One region of the Halomonas sp. AOP13-D3-9 genome, then DNA from elsewhere that is predicted to be linked to it. Evidence: predicted binding sites of a transcription regulator. Region 1 holds the regulator's gene; the other holds the start of a gene.
The links. Region 1 encodes FNR, which switches genes on or off when oxygen is low (the NO sensors DNR and NnrR bind a similar motif). Its sites were predicted from a motif close to TTGATNTANATCAA; they were not measured.
Positions count from the first base shown of each region.

Region 2: ccoM (cytochrome c oxidase subunit CcoM) is a predicted target of FNR. The motif match lies at 3,300-3,313, and genes of this name have one in related genera.

Region 1 is NZ_JBQSYH010000003.1:148,893-154,848, reverse strand. Features, by position in the region: gene ACT3UM_RS04485 (DUF294 nucleotidyltransferase-like domain-containing protein) at 1-1,152, shown strand, start outside; gene ACT3UM_RS04480 (3'-5' exonuclease family protein) at 1,158-1,811, shown strand; gene ttcA (tRNA 2-thiocytidine(32) synthetase TtcA) at 1,913-2,824, shown strand; gene fnr (fumarate/nitrate reduction transcriptional regulator Fnr) at 2,817-3,563, opposite strand; gene hemN (oxygen-independent coproporphyrinogen III oxidase) at 3,646-5,079, opposite strand; gene ACT3UM_RS04460 (sulfite exporter TauE/SafE family protein) at 5,158-5,850, opposite strand; gene ccoS (cbb3-type cytochrome oxidase assembly protein CcoS) at 5,847-5,956, opposite strand, start outside.
Region 2 is NZ_JBQSYH010000021.1:26,190-32,145, forward strand. Features, by position in the region: gene ACT3UM_RS20325 (SEC-C metal-binding domain-containing protein) at 1-1,176, shown strand, start outside; gene ACT3UM_RS20330 (AmpG family muropeptide MFS transporter) at 1,225-2,586, opposite strand; gene ACT3UM_RS20335 (FKBP-type peptidyl-prolyl cis-trans isomerase) at 2,714-3,232, shown strand; gene ccoM (cytochrome c oxidase subunit CcoM) at 3,340-3,495, shown strand; gene ACT3UM_RS20345 (hypothetical protein) at 3,759-4,277, shown strand; gene ACT3UM_RS20350 (GGDEF domain-containing protein) at 4,358-5,404, shown strand; gene ACT3UM_RS20355 (group I truncated hemoglobin) at 5,388-5,894, opposite strand; gene ACT3UM_RS20360 (DUF3034 family protein) at 5,905-5,956, opposite strand, start outside.

The DNA of each region.
Region 1 (5,956 bases):
TTTGAAGTATTGGTGTTGATGACCCGCCATAAAGTGGCAAGGGTGGTCGTGATGGAGCACAGCGCCTTGAAAGGCGTTGTTGAGCTCACTGACGTGCTTAGCTACTTCTCAAGCCGTAGCTATGTGGTGAGCTTGCAGGTGGAGCAGGCAGCCAGTTTGGAAGCGCTTGCGGTGGCCAGTCAGCGCACCCCTGAGCTGGTCAAAGCGCTGATGGCCCAGGGCGTTAAGCTGCGCTTTGCGATGGACCTGCTCGCCGCGCTGAACGGTCGTATCATGAGTAAAGCCTGGGAGTTCACCATTGATGAGCGCTATCACGGGCAGAGCTGCATGATGGTGATGGGCAGCGAAGGGCGCGGTGAACAGATCCTCAAAACGGATCAGGATAACGGCCTGATTCTGGCCGATGAAACCCAGTGGCCTGACCTTGCAAGCCATATGCAGACGCTCACCGATACGCTGATTCAGCTCGGCTATCCGCCGTGCCCCGGCAATATTATGGTGTCTAACCCCGAGTGGGTGGCCACGGTCACCCAATGGAAGGAGCGTATCGCAAAATGGGTTAGGGAGCGTGACGGCGATAGCCTGATGAAGCTGGCGATTATGCTTGATGCCCACGCCGTGGCAGGCAATCTCAGCTTGCTGGAGAGCGTCCGCGATGAGCTATTTGAACGCTGCTCGGGTGATGAGCTGCTACTCTCCTATTTCGCCCGCACAGCGCTGCGTTTCTCGACGCCGTTGACCCTGTTTGGCTCGTTGAAAAAGCCCCAGCACGGTATCGATATTAAGAAAGGCGGCATTTTCCCGATTGTTCACGGCGTGCGCACCATGGCGCTTGAGCGGCAGATAAAAGCCACCTCAACCTTTGATCGGTTGGATGCGCTGGCTGCCGACGGTCGCTTGGATCGTCGTTTTGCCGATGACTTGGGGGAAGCGTTGGCACTGTTTTCCGAACTACGCCTTAAACAGCAGCTAAGTACGGTGGAAACGTCTTCGGACACAAAAGAAGCTAACGCCCAGAGCAGCAATCGCGCTAATCGCGTTGTGGTGCAAAACCTTTCTTCCTTGGAGCGCGACCTATTGCGCGAAGCGATGCATATTGTCAAAGACTTTAAGCAGCGGCTTTCCCATCGTTATCATTTGGAGTATTCGTGAGCGGAATGCGGCTGTTAGATCGACACGTAGGGCTATTTAGCGGTTCATTGCGCACCTTGTTGCGCCGTGAAAGCGATCGTCGGCGCTGTGCTGATTCCCCCTATGAGTGGTTGTTTCAACCTTATATGGGCGAGGAGCTGGTAGCACTCGCATGTACGACAACGCCCACATTGTCATCGCCGGTGATCAGCTTGGCGGCGGTGGTGCTGAGCCAGCAGCAGGTACGAACCAGCCGTGCTTTTGTGATGACGTTAGGTAGCACGAAACAGCCCGAAAGTGCGACGCTGCGCCGTCATTATTTGCTATGTGAGGCAGGGGAGGTGCAGCCGCCAAGCAGCGATAACTTGAGCGCATTAGTGGAATTTATCGGCAATCGGCCCATTGTGGGCTGGCAGTTGGAGCAGCGCATTGTAGCGTTGAATAGACTACTGACTAAGCAGCTGAATTTTGCGCTACCCAATGCCCAGGTTGATGTGGCGAGACTGCATCAGCGCCAACTGCGGCGTTTGCATCCGGAGGTAGAAGCGCCCACCAGCTTCGCCCAGGCGCTGGCATGCTGGCAGGTGCCCGCCATGGGTGTGCAAAGCGTGCTTGGCGAGGCAACCGCCAGCGCACTTCTGTATATGCGCCTGCAGCGCGTTATGGCGGAGGTGGCATAGGAATGGGGGAAGCACTAGTGTTTGGGTCAGGCGGTGAGTGTTGTTAGAATGTGGCAATATTTCCTCTTTTAGCGCCTTTCACTATCGGCAGTGCTTATTTCATGCAATCCCTAGATTATTTCGACCCGCATTTTGACACGCCAGATGTTGCTCCTGCAGCCTCTCCAGACGCTGTGCAGGCTGATGCTAAGCAGAAGCGTGAATTTAACAAGCTGCAAAAGCGTCTGCGCCGAGAAGTGGGCAATGCGATTATTGATTACCAAATGATCAATGAAGGCGATCGCGTGATGGTGTGCCTCTCCGGCGGTAAGGACAGCTACACGATGCTGGAGATTTTGCGCAACTTGCAGCGCAACGCGCCAGTTAACTTTTCGTTGATAGCGGTCAATCTGGATCAGAAGCAGCCGGGCTTTCCTGAGCATGTGCTGCCTGCCTATCTGGACAAGCAGGGGGTGGAGTATCACATCGTAGAACGCGATACCTACTCGGTGGTGAAGGAGAAAACCCCTGAAGGCAAGACCACCTGCGCGCTCTGTTCACGGCTTCGCCGCGGCTCGCTGTATGGGTTTGCCGAAGAGATTGGGGCCAATAAAATTGCCCTGGGCCATCACCGGGAAGACATTCTTGAAACCCTGTTTCTGAATATGTTCTTCGGCGGCAACCTGAAAGCGATGCCGCCGAAGCTGCTATCCGATGATGGTAAGAATATCGTTATTCGGCCGTTGGCCTACTGCAAAGAAGCGGATATTGCGGAATTTTCGCGGCTGATGGCGTTCCCAATCATTCCCTGCAACCTGTGCGGCTCCCAGCCTAATATGCAGCGTCAGGTGGTCAAAGAGATGCTCGCCGAGTGGGATGAGAAGTTTCCTGGCCGTCTGGAAAGCATGTTTAAAGCGGTGACCAATATTGCGCCCTCCCAGTTGGCAGACCGCAGCCTGTTTGATTTTGAGGGCTTAGAGGCGAAGCAGGCGGAGCTGCTGGCGGGTCGCATCCAGGCCTTCAACGTCAGCTAACCGTTTGCTCTTCCTCTTCGGCGAGGGTAATCAAACGCGGCATATCGAGAATATTGACCTCTCGCCCAGAAACCGCCACCACGCTCTGCTGCTGAAAGCGGCTTAAAATGCGGCTGACGGTTTCCACCGCTAAGCCCAGGTAGTTGCCAATATCGGCCCTCGGCATTGAGAGGCGAAAGCTGTAGGGCGAGTAGCCTCGGCGACGAAAACGGTCCGAAAGGGTAATCAAAAAGGTGGCCAGCCGTTGATCGGCGGTTTTGCGCGAGAGTAGGCGCATCATGCGTCGGTCATCGCGCAACTCTTTGCTCATGCTCCGATACAGCTGGCCACGTAGCTCAGGGATCTCTTCTGAGAGCAAATCCAGGCGGTCAAAAGGAATCTCGCAAACGGTGGTGGTTTCCAGGGCGATAACGCTACCGGGGTAGTGCTCTTCATCAATGCCATCCAGCCCCACCAGTTCACTGGGCAGGTAGAAATTGGTCAACTGCTCACTGCCGTTACCTTCGGCGGTGACCTGTTTCAAACTCCCCGAACGCACCGCGTAAACGCTGGTAAAAGTGTCACCCTGGCGAAACAGCGGCTCGCCTTTTTTCAGCGGCGCACGGCGGCGAATAATCGCATCGAACTGCCCCATATCGTCCAACTCAAGGGCAAGCGGCAGGCACAGCGAGCTAAGGCTGCAGGTTTGGCAGCGCGCTTCGTGGAGTAGCGAGCGTCGGCTGCTCATAGGTTCCAACATGCGGTGCTCCTTGAGTGGGTCAGGATAAAATTAGCAAATTCTTACTTATTGTGGTGCCGTTAGCATGCCTGCAATAAGGTGATTAAACAATCTTAGAGTAGCGCTGCCCTATTTGCCCAGAAAGATGGGTATCGAACGCCATGGCTAAATGGCGCACCAGCAGTCGACCCATGGGCGTGGCGTTAAGTTGATCACCACTACGGGTCAGTAAGCCATCTTGCTCGGCGCTCTGTAAACGCTCCAGAGCGGGGGCAAAATAGCGGGGGGCATCAATGTTCCAGCGCTGGCTGACCGCAGCCAGATCAATGCCCATATCGCACATCAGCCGCTCAATCACATCCCGCCGGATTAGGTCGTCATCACTCAACCGCACGCCTCGCACAGTAGCGAGCTGACCCTGATCCAACGCCGCCTCGTAGCTTGCCAGATCGCTCGGGTTCTGCGCGTAGACGTCATCAATACGTGAAATCGCCGAAACGCCAAGCCCGATTAAATCGCACTGGGCATGGCTGGAGTAGCCTTGGAAGTTGCGCTGTAGCGAGCCGTCGCGCTGAGCAATGGCCAGGCTATCGTCAGGCCGGGCAAAGTGATCCATCCCGATATGTACGTAGCCAGCCGCGGTGAGCATTTCAATCGTGGTGCGCAGAATTGCCAGCTTCTCTTCACCGCCCGGCAAATCATCGACATTAATACGCCGCTGGGGAGCAAAGCGCTCGGGCATATGGGCGTAGTTAAATACTGAAAGACGCGCCGGATTGAGTTCAATCACCTGGCGGAGGGTATTCGCAAAGCTCTTTTCTGTCTGAAACGGTAAACCGTAAATAAGATCGAGATTGAGCGAGCGAAAGCCCAGGCGATGCGCCTCTTCCATCAGCGTTTCGGTGAGTACCCGCGGTTGAATGCGGTTAATGGCTTTCTGCACCAACGGGCTTAAATCCTGCACGCCCAGGCTAATGCGGTTAAAGCCTAACGACTGCAGGTGGCGCAGGGTAAATACATCCGCTTCCCGGGGGTCTATTTCAATCGCGTAGTCGCGATCGGCAGAGGACGAAAGGCCAAACCGGGCATCCAAACGATCAATCAGGTCGCCCATCTGATTCAAGCTAAGAAAGGTCGGCGTTCCGCCACCCCAGTGTAGCTGCTCCACCGGTCGTGATGTATCCAAGTGGCGTGCGGTCAGCACCATTTCACGGTCGAGCCGGGATAAGTAAGGCTCGGTCAGGGCGGTGTTCTTGGTGGCGATTTTATTGCATGCGCAGTAGAAGCAGATCTTGCGACAAAAAGGCACGTGAACATACAGCGACAGCGAACGCTGACTGGCATTGCTACGCTCTAGTGCCTGGGTCAGGTCACCGGGGGTGAATTGGTCGTGAAATGACAGCGCCGTGGGGTAAGACGTGTAGCGTGGTCCGCTGGTGTCGTAGCGGCGCAGCAGGGCTTCATCCCACACCGGCTGCACGGGCGCTGCCGCCACAGACGAGGTAAGAGGTGAAACCGCAGGGGCATGAACGGGCATGAAGGGGCGCTCCGACGTGAGGTAATGCCGCTAGCCTAACCCGTGACGAAAGCGTAAAGATTGAGCCATGTCATGCTATTAGAGGTTGTGTGCCGTAAGAGTCCAGAGCTGCCACAGCGCAAACGCGATAATCGTTAGTGCCGCCACGCTGCGCGTCGCCGGGTGGCGAATCAGGTGGCTTAGCTGGCGCGCAGCGAGGCCAGTGGCGAGCAGCGCCGGCAGGGTGCCTAGCCCAAATGCGCCCATTAGCAGCGCGCCCTGGAGCGGGTCGGCTATCGCCAGGCTCCAGGCCAGCATGGAGTAGACCAGCCCACAGGGTAGCCAGCCCCAAAGTGCGCCTAGCGCGAAGGCTTGAGGGATATACACCACCGGCATTAAGCGCCGCCCCACAGGCTCGATAAAGCGCCATAGACGGCGGCCAACCGCCTCCACTTTGAGCAGCCCTTTCCACCAGTTGGCGATATACAGTGCCATCAGGATCAGCATCAGCGCGGCAAACACCTGAAGCAGCATTCGTGCCGTGGCGGAAAGCGAAAATAGCGTGCCCAGCAGGGCAACCAGCGCGCCTGCGCTCATATAGCTAATAATACGGCCAGCATTGTAGCTGAGTAGCAGCCCCCCCATACGCGCTGGATGGCGCATGCTGGGGGGTACTGCAAAGGTGAGGGCGCTCATAATGCCGCCGCACATACCAATGCAGTGGGCACCGCCCATTAAGCCAAATACGAATGCCGCCAGCAGCGGCGGTAGATCAAGCCCTGTGGGATTCATGGCCGAGGCTCTTGGTCGTCGGGGGCGTTTTTATCTTTTGGTGCGGCGGTTTTTTGCTTGGCTGGTGGGCGCTGGCGGCGCTGTTCGGGGGGAAGATCGTTGTCGT
Region 2 (5,956 bases), on a different contig from region 1:
ATGCATCTGGATAACGATGATTTGGACAGTGCCCGTGGCGCCTTTGTAAAAGCCCAGCAGGCGCTGCCCGATTCGCCTACCTTGGCGTACATTGAAGCCATGCTGTTGCTGCATGAAGGCCATGAGCAGGAAGCCAAAGAGCGCGCCAACTTCTGGTATCGCCGCCTGGTTCGCCAGGGCGATCTGGACGAAGATCAGTTGGATTTTTTGGCCGCGCTAGCGGATAACCCCGGTGCAACGCTGGCTGATCAGTTGCTCAGTGCCGAAGAGGATCTGGCCACGCCGTTGGTGTCACTGCAGGCATTGCTGGCCGCGCTGCCCACCGCCCCCAAAATCGATATCAGCGCCGATGTTGAAGCCGGCCGATTGTTTTATAACACCAGTGCCCGGGAAGCGACGCTTTTTGCCGCCTGGCATGAGCAGTTCCAGGTGCTGGTGGATGAAGACGTAGCACTGGGCTTTCGCGATGATCCCTGGGGCAACGCCATTGAGTGGATGTCGGCGCTGTGTGCCCATCCCGAGTGGCTGGACGCGCCCCAGGTGGTGCAAGACTTAACGCTGGCCCTCACTAGCCGTTTTGGCAGCCTGCCGTGGATGGCCCCGAGCCTGCTGGAACCGCTGGCACTGCGCCTCTCACGCTGGTTGGAACAAGCCCGCGCCGAAGGCGACGGCAGCCTGTGCTGGGACGATGCCAACAACGCCATGTTGCTACGCACAGGGCTAGCGCTGGTGGTGGGTATGGAGCGCGGCGCCCGCCAGCACTCCCGAGAATTGGCCGAAGAGCTGCTGCTGATCGACCAGGAAGATAGCTTGGGCCTGCGCGAGCTGGTGCTGGATCAACTGCTGCGCGATGACCGCAACGAAGAAGCGTTGGCGTTAGCGGAAGAGAATGACGACGACGGCTCGCTGGTGCTTGGGCTACTAATGGGCAAAACCCTGGCGCTGTATCGATTAGAGCAGCGTGAAGCCGCTGAAACCGCGCTTGGCGATGTGCTTGGCCATAACCGCTATGCGCTGGAGCTGATTTGTGCCGAAAACCCCCGGCCCTCCATGCCCCACCCAGATGGCCAGGTTGACCCCGGAACCCGGGCGGAAGCGTGGCAGTACCGCACGCTGATGCGCGATCAGTGGCGCACGACGCCTGGGGCGTTGGACTGGCTGGAAGCACACCGCTAGTCTAAATCTTCACTCGGCTAATCCTTCAAGCCTGGCCTTCAAGCCTGTTTAGGCAGGCTTGGGGGTGGGCACTAATTGTTTGTCTCGGCTGATCCAGACTGCCAGTAAAATAGCCGGTAAGCCGAGCAGAGTGGCGATAACAAAAAAGCTTGGGTAGCCCTGGGCGTTAACGACCAGCCCGCCAAAGCCGCTTAAAAATTTCCCTGGTAGCGTCATTAATGACGAGAACAGTGCGTACTGCGTCGCGGTATAGGCCCGTGATGTGAGGCTGGAGAGAAAAGCGATAAACACGGCGCTGGCTAAGCCATTGGCAAGGTTGTCACCAATAATCGTCACCACCAGCATGGGTAGCTGATTGCCCACTAAGGCAAGCACGGCAAACAGTAAATTGGTGACCATCACTAACCCCGCACCGAAAATCAGCAGCGGCCCAATGCCGTAGCGCGCCACGCAAAGCCCGCCTAAAATTCCGCCGGTAATGCTCATGGCAATGCCAAATATATTGGTTACGCTGGCAATCTCGGCCAGTGAAAAGCCCAGGTCGATATACAGCGGGTTGGCCATGGAGGCCATGGCCAAATCGCTAATTCTGAATACCGCAATAAACACTAGAATCCACAGCGCTTTCACCCCATAGCGGCTAAAAAAGTCGGTAAACGGGCAGACCAGCGCGCCAATGCTCCAGGCTCCCAGGCGGCGTAGCACTTTAGGTTTGCCCCGGCTGGCGCGAATAAAGTCCCGCACCTTTGGCTCGTGGATAAGCTGGATGGAGAGCGAGGCGCGTTTGGGCTCCGGGCGTACTAACACGGTAAGCACGCCAATGCTCATTAGCGCTGCCATGCTGAGATACGCCGCATCCCAAGAGGCCGACGCCGCGATATACAGCGCACCGGCACCGGCGGCAAGTAAACCACCGCGATAGCCAATAATATAGGTCGAGGCCATAGCGGCCTGAACATCGTCATCGGCGGACTCAATGCGGTAGGCGTCAATGGCAATATCCTGGGTCGCCGAGCCAAAGGCCACCAGTAGTGCAAACAGGGCCACCCAACCGAGGTTACCCACCGGGCTCAAACCCGCGAGTCCCACTAGCCCCACAGCAATGGTCGCTTGAGCCAGTAGCATCCAGCCACGGCGTTGCCCAAAGGCGCGGGTCAAAATCGGTAGCGCCAGCCGATCCACCACCGGCGCCCAGAAAAATTTGATTGAGTAGAGCATGCCTATCCAGGCAAAAAAACCAATCGCCGCGACCTCAACGCCATCGCTGCGCAGCCAGGCAGAGAGCGTTGAAAATACCAGTAGAAAAGGTAAGCCAGCGGAAAACCCCAAAAACAGCATGGTAATAACGGGCGCACGACAATAAACAGCCAGCGCAGCAAACCAACTGCGCTGGGGGGTGGGGCTTAACATTAAACGCTACTCCTGGTGGAAAGACGCTGGCAATGGCCAAGTGGTAAACTGAGGGAGTGTTTCTATCACAAAGTACTAGCACAAAGTTTTATCACAAAACCGACAGCTTACCGGAGAGGAGTTTTCCATGTCGATTACGGCGCATCAGGTCGTTACCTTGCACTATGTCCTTAGCGACGTGCTCAATGATGGCAGCAAGCAGGTATTGGATGACTCCCATGCGCGCAATAAGCCGCTAGAGTATTTGCATGGCCACGACAATATCGTGCCTGGGCTAGAGAGTGCCTTAGCAGGCCAAACGGCTGGGGCCGAGTTAAGCGTTCAACTAATGCCTGCCGATGCCTACGGCGTGCGCAACGAAGATCTGGTGCAAGACGTCAGCCGTGGTTCGTTTGGTAACGCTGAGTTGGCGCCGGGCAGCCGCTTTCAAACCGAAGGCGAAGCCGGGCCGCAAATTGTCACCGTGCTGGAAGTCGATGGCGACCGTGTCACCGTTGATACCAACCATCCCCTGGCCGGGCGCACGCTAAACTATCAAGTGACCATTTTAGACGTGCGCGAAGCTACCCGTGCAGAATTAGCCAAAGGCCATCCGTTACCGCCGGGTACCGAGCACGCAAAAGTCGAAGACCGCAAGGTGCTATAGCGTAATAGCGCCCAAAATTGATCGGTATCAATTTCCTATTTAACCGCCTTTCTATGCCCCCTTTAACTTGACCTAGGTCAGCATTCTTCCGCCGTTGAGTGACTAGTATGAACGCATACATCACGGCGGGAGGAATCACCATGTATTGGGATGACACAATTGTCTTTGGCTTAGCCACCGTCGCTTTAGTAATCGCATTTATGGTGGGCTGGGTGGGCTTCGTGATTCGCGATCATCTACGTAAAGATGAGCGCAAGAAGTAGCTTTCCCAGCTCATGTAAACCTTGTCAGGGGAGGGGGCTTGCTAGCTTAGCTTCAATAGCGTAGTAAGCCTCCTGTTGCCAGCCCAATTTGGGCTGGCTTTTTTTTGCGTATTGATCGGATAAGTTGAAATTTCTTAGCCTGCGTTGTGGCGCAATAAAAGGTGTGCTCTGGTAGAGTTCTTGGCATAAGTTCTTTTCGACAGTTTTTTGCAAAGAACTTTACAAATTCCTTTGCAAGAATGCACACATCAGGAAACTATGCCATGAACGCAGTTGCCTTACACCGCAGCCCATGGGCTGGTGCACGTGACCGATTAGCGTGCGCGTTAATTGTCGTGGGCATAACACTCCTCCCCGCGACTGCCTTTGCCCAGGCATTAAATATAATTAACGGTGATGTCACTGAAAAGGTTGCCCTCAGCGATTTGCGCGCCATGTCCGACGAGACGTTTACGCTCTACGACCCCTACCAGGGGCGCGAAGTGGAGATGCAGGGAGTCGTTTTTCGTACCTTTCTGATTGAACAGTTTGGCGAAGTGCCGCCATCGCTCCACTTTACCGCCTGGGATGACTACGAAGTTACCCTAGCAGGCTGGGATGACCCCAGCTGGTACTTAATTACCGCTGAAGATGGCGACCCGCTCACTATCCGTTCGCGAGGCCCCGTACGACTGGTAGAGCGCGACTATAATAATCAGGGCAGTGGTGACCGCGACGTTGAAAACCTGCGTGATTTTAACGAATGGATCTGGATGATCCGAAGTATAGAGGCGAAGTGGTGACATCCCAAAACAAGCCAACTGAGCGACCCCGACCACTAGCGCGCCAGCATCGCTACGTTACGTGGTTGTCGCTAAGCTTAATGAGCTTTTTGGGGCTGATGGTACTGATTGTTTATGAGTCGCGCTGGGTCTACCCCGAAATACAGGCTTACTTTAGCCAAACGGGAAGTTTGACAGGCCAACAGTTGGCGACCCGGTCGCGTGTTTATCTGCAAAATGCTCAATCTGAGCTATTGGGCGATCAGCCTGAGAGACTTGATGCTGCAGCGATGAACATTGAGATCGCCTATGGCTTAGCCGATGTGCACATCTATCGACGTGAGTATGCCTGCGCCGAGACTAGTTTGATGGACTTAGATCGGTTAGTGGCTCAGTTAACGGCGCTGAACATCGATCGGTTCGCTGCGGTATCAGCATTGTTTGCACCTATTCAATGCCTGACCCACATTGAGATGGATCAGCTTGACCGGCGTGGCGCGGCGATTAATGATTTTTCAGAAAGTACGCGCCAGCATAGCCAGGTGCTGACTTACTCCAGCTTATTAATCTTTGTGATGGGGTTGGTGTTTTGGTGGCTTCACGAACGCCAGCTGCGGCGCACTGATCGTGCCACCCAAGAGACTTTTGAGTGGATGCAGCGCGCCATGCGCGATCCGCTCACCGGGATCGGTAATCGCAGCGCTTTGCATCAAGATGTTTTGGCAATGCAGCATCAGTCGCTGGGACTGATTTTGGTCGATATCGATTTTTTTAAACAATATAACGATGCTTACGGGCACCCCCAAGGCGATACCCTGCTGCGCCAACTGGCTACTTTGATTGGTGAGACGCTTAATGGCGAGGCCCAGCTCTACCGTTTGGGGGGCGATGAGTTTGCGGCGCTACTCCTCTGCCCGGATACTGAGACGCTAAAAAGCTACTGCCGACAATTGGTTGAAGGAGTGCGTGAGACTGACTTCGCACACCCCGCCCATCCAGATAAAAAAGGCGTCACCTTGAGCGTTGGCGGCAGCTGCTTTGTGGCTGATGAAACAACATTTCCCTACGCCTACGAAGCCGCGGACAAAGCGCTCTACCGGGTGAAAACGGCCGGCCGTGACGGCTGGCAGGTTACTGGAGACGCATAACGTCTGTGTACATGGGCGCAAGTCTTCCCAGCAGTTCATTACGCGCACCAAGGGCAATACCTTCCTCCTGCATGGCGGCATCGAGATGTTCCACTAAGCGATTAAAATGCACATCTGTCAGCCCCATATGTTGGTGAGCACGATCCATTGGCGGGCCTTCGTAGTGGCAGGGGCCGTCACTGACATCGCACAGCTGGCTGGCCAGCGATTCGGCAAACAGATCGATATTGGTGTTAGCAAAAAACACCACCACTTCGGAGTCATCCGCAATTCGGTATAACAGGTTCTCAACCACTGCATCAATCGTAGTTTCACCGCCCAGGCGCTCGTAGAGCGTCGTTTGCGTTGGCTGATGAACACAGCCAGCGAGTGTCAATGTGAGCGCGGCAAACGTAAGCGCTATTAAACAACCACGTGCACGAGTGTATTTGTTTTGATAGCTGCTATTTTGATAGCTGTTGCGTTGAAAGGTGCTGCGTTGATCAATCATAGCGCCCCGCTTAAAAAGCTGCCTGGAGTGAAAGATAGCCGCCGTGCTGAGAAGGTAGACCG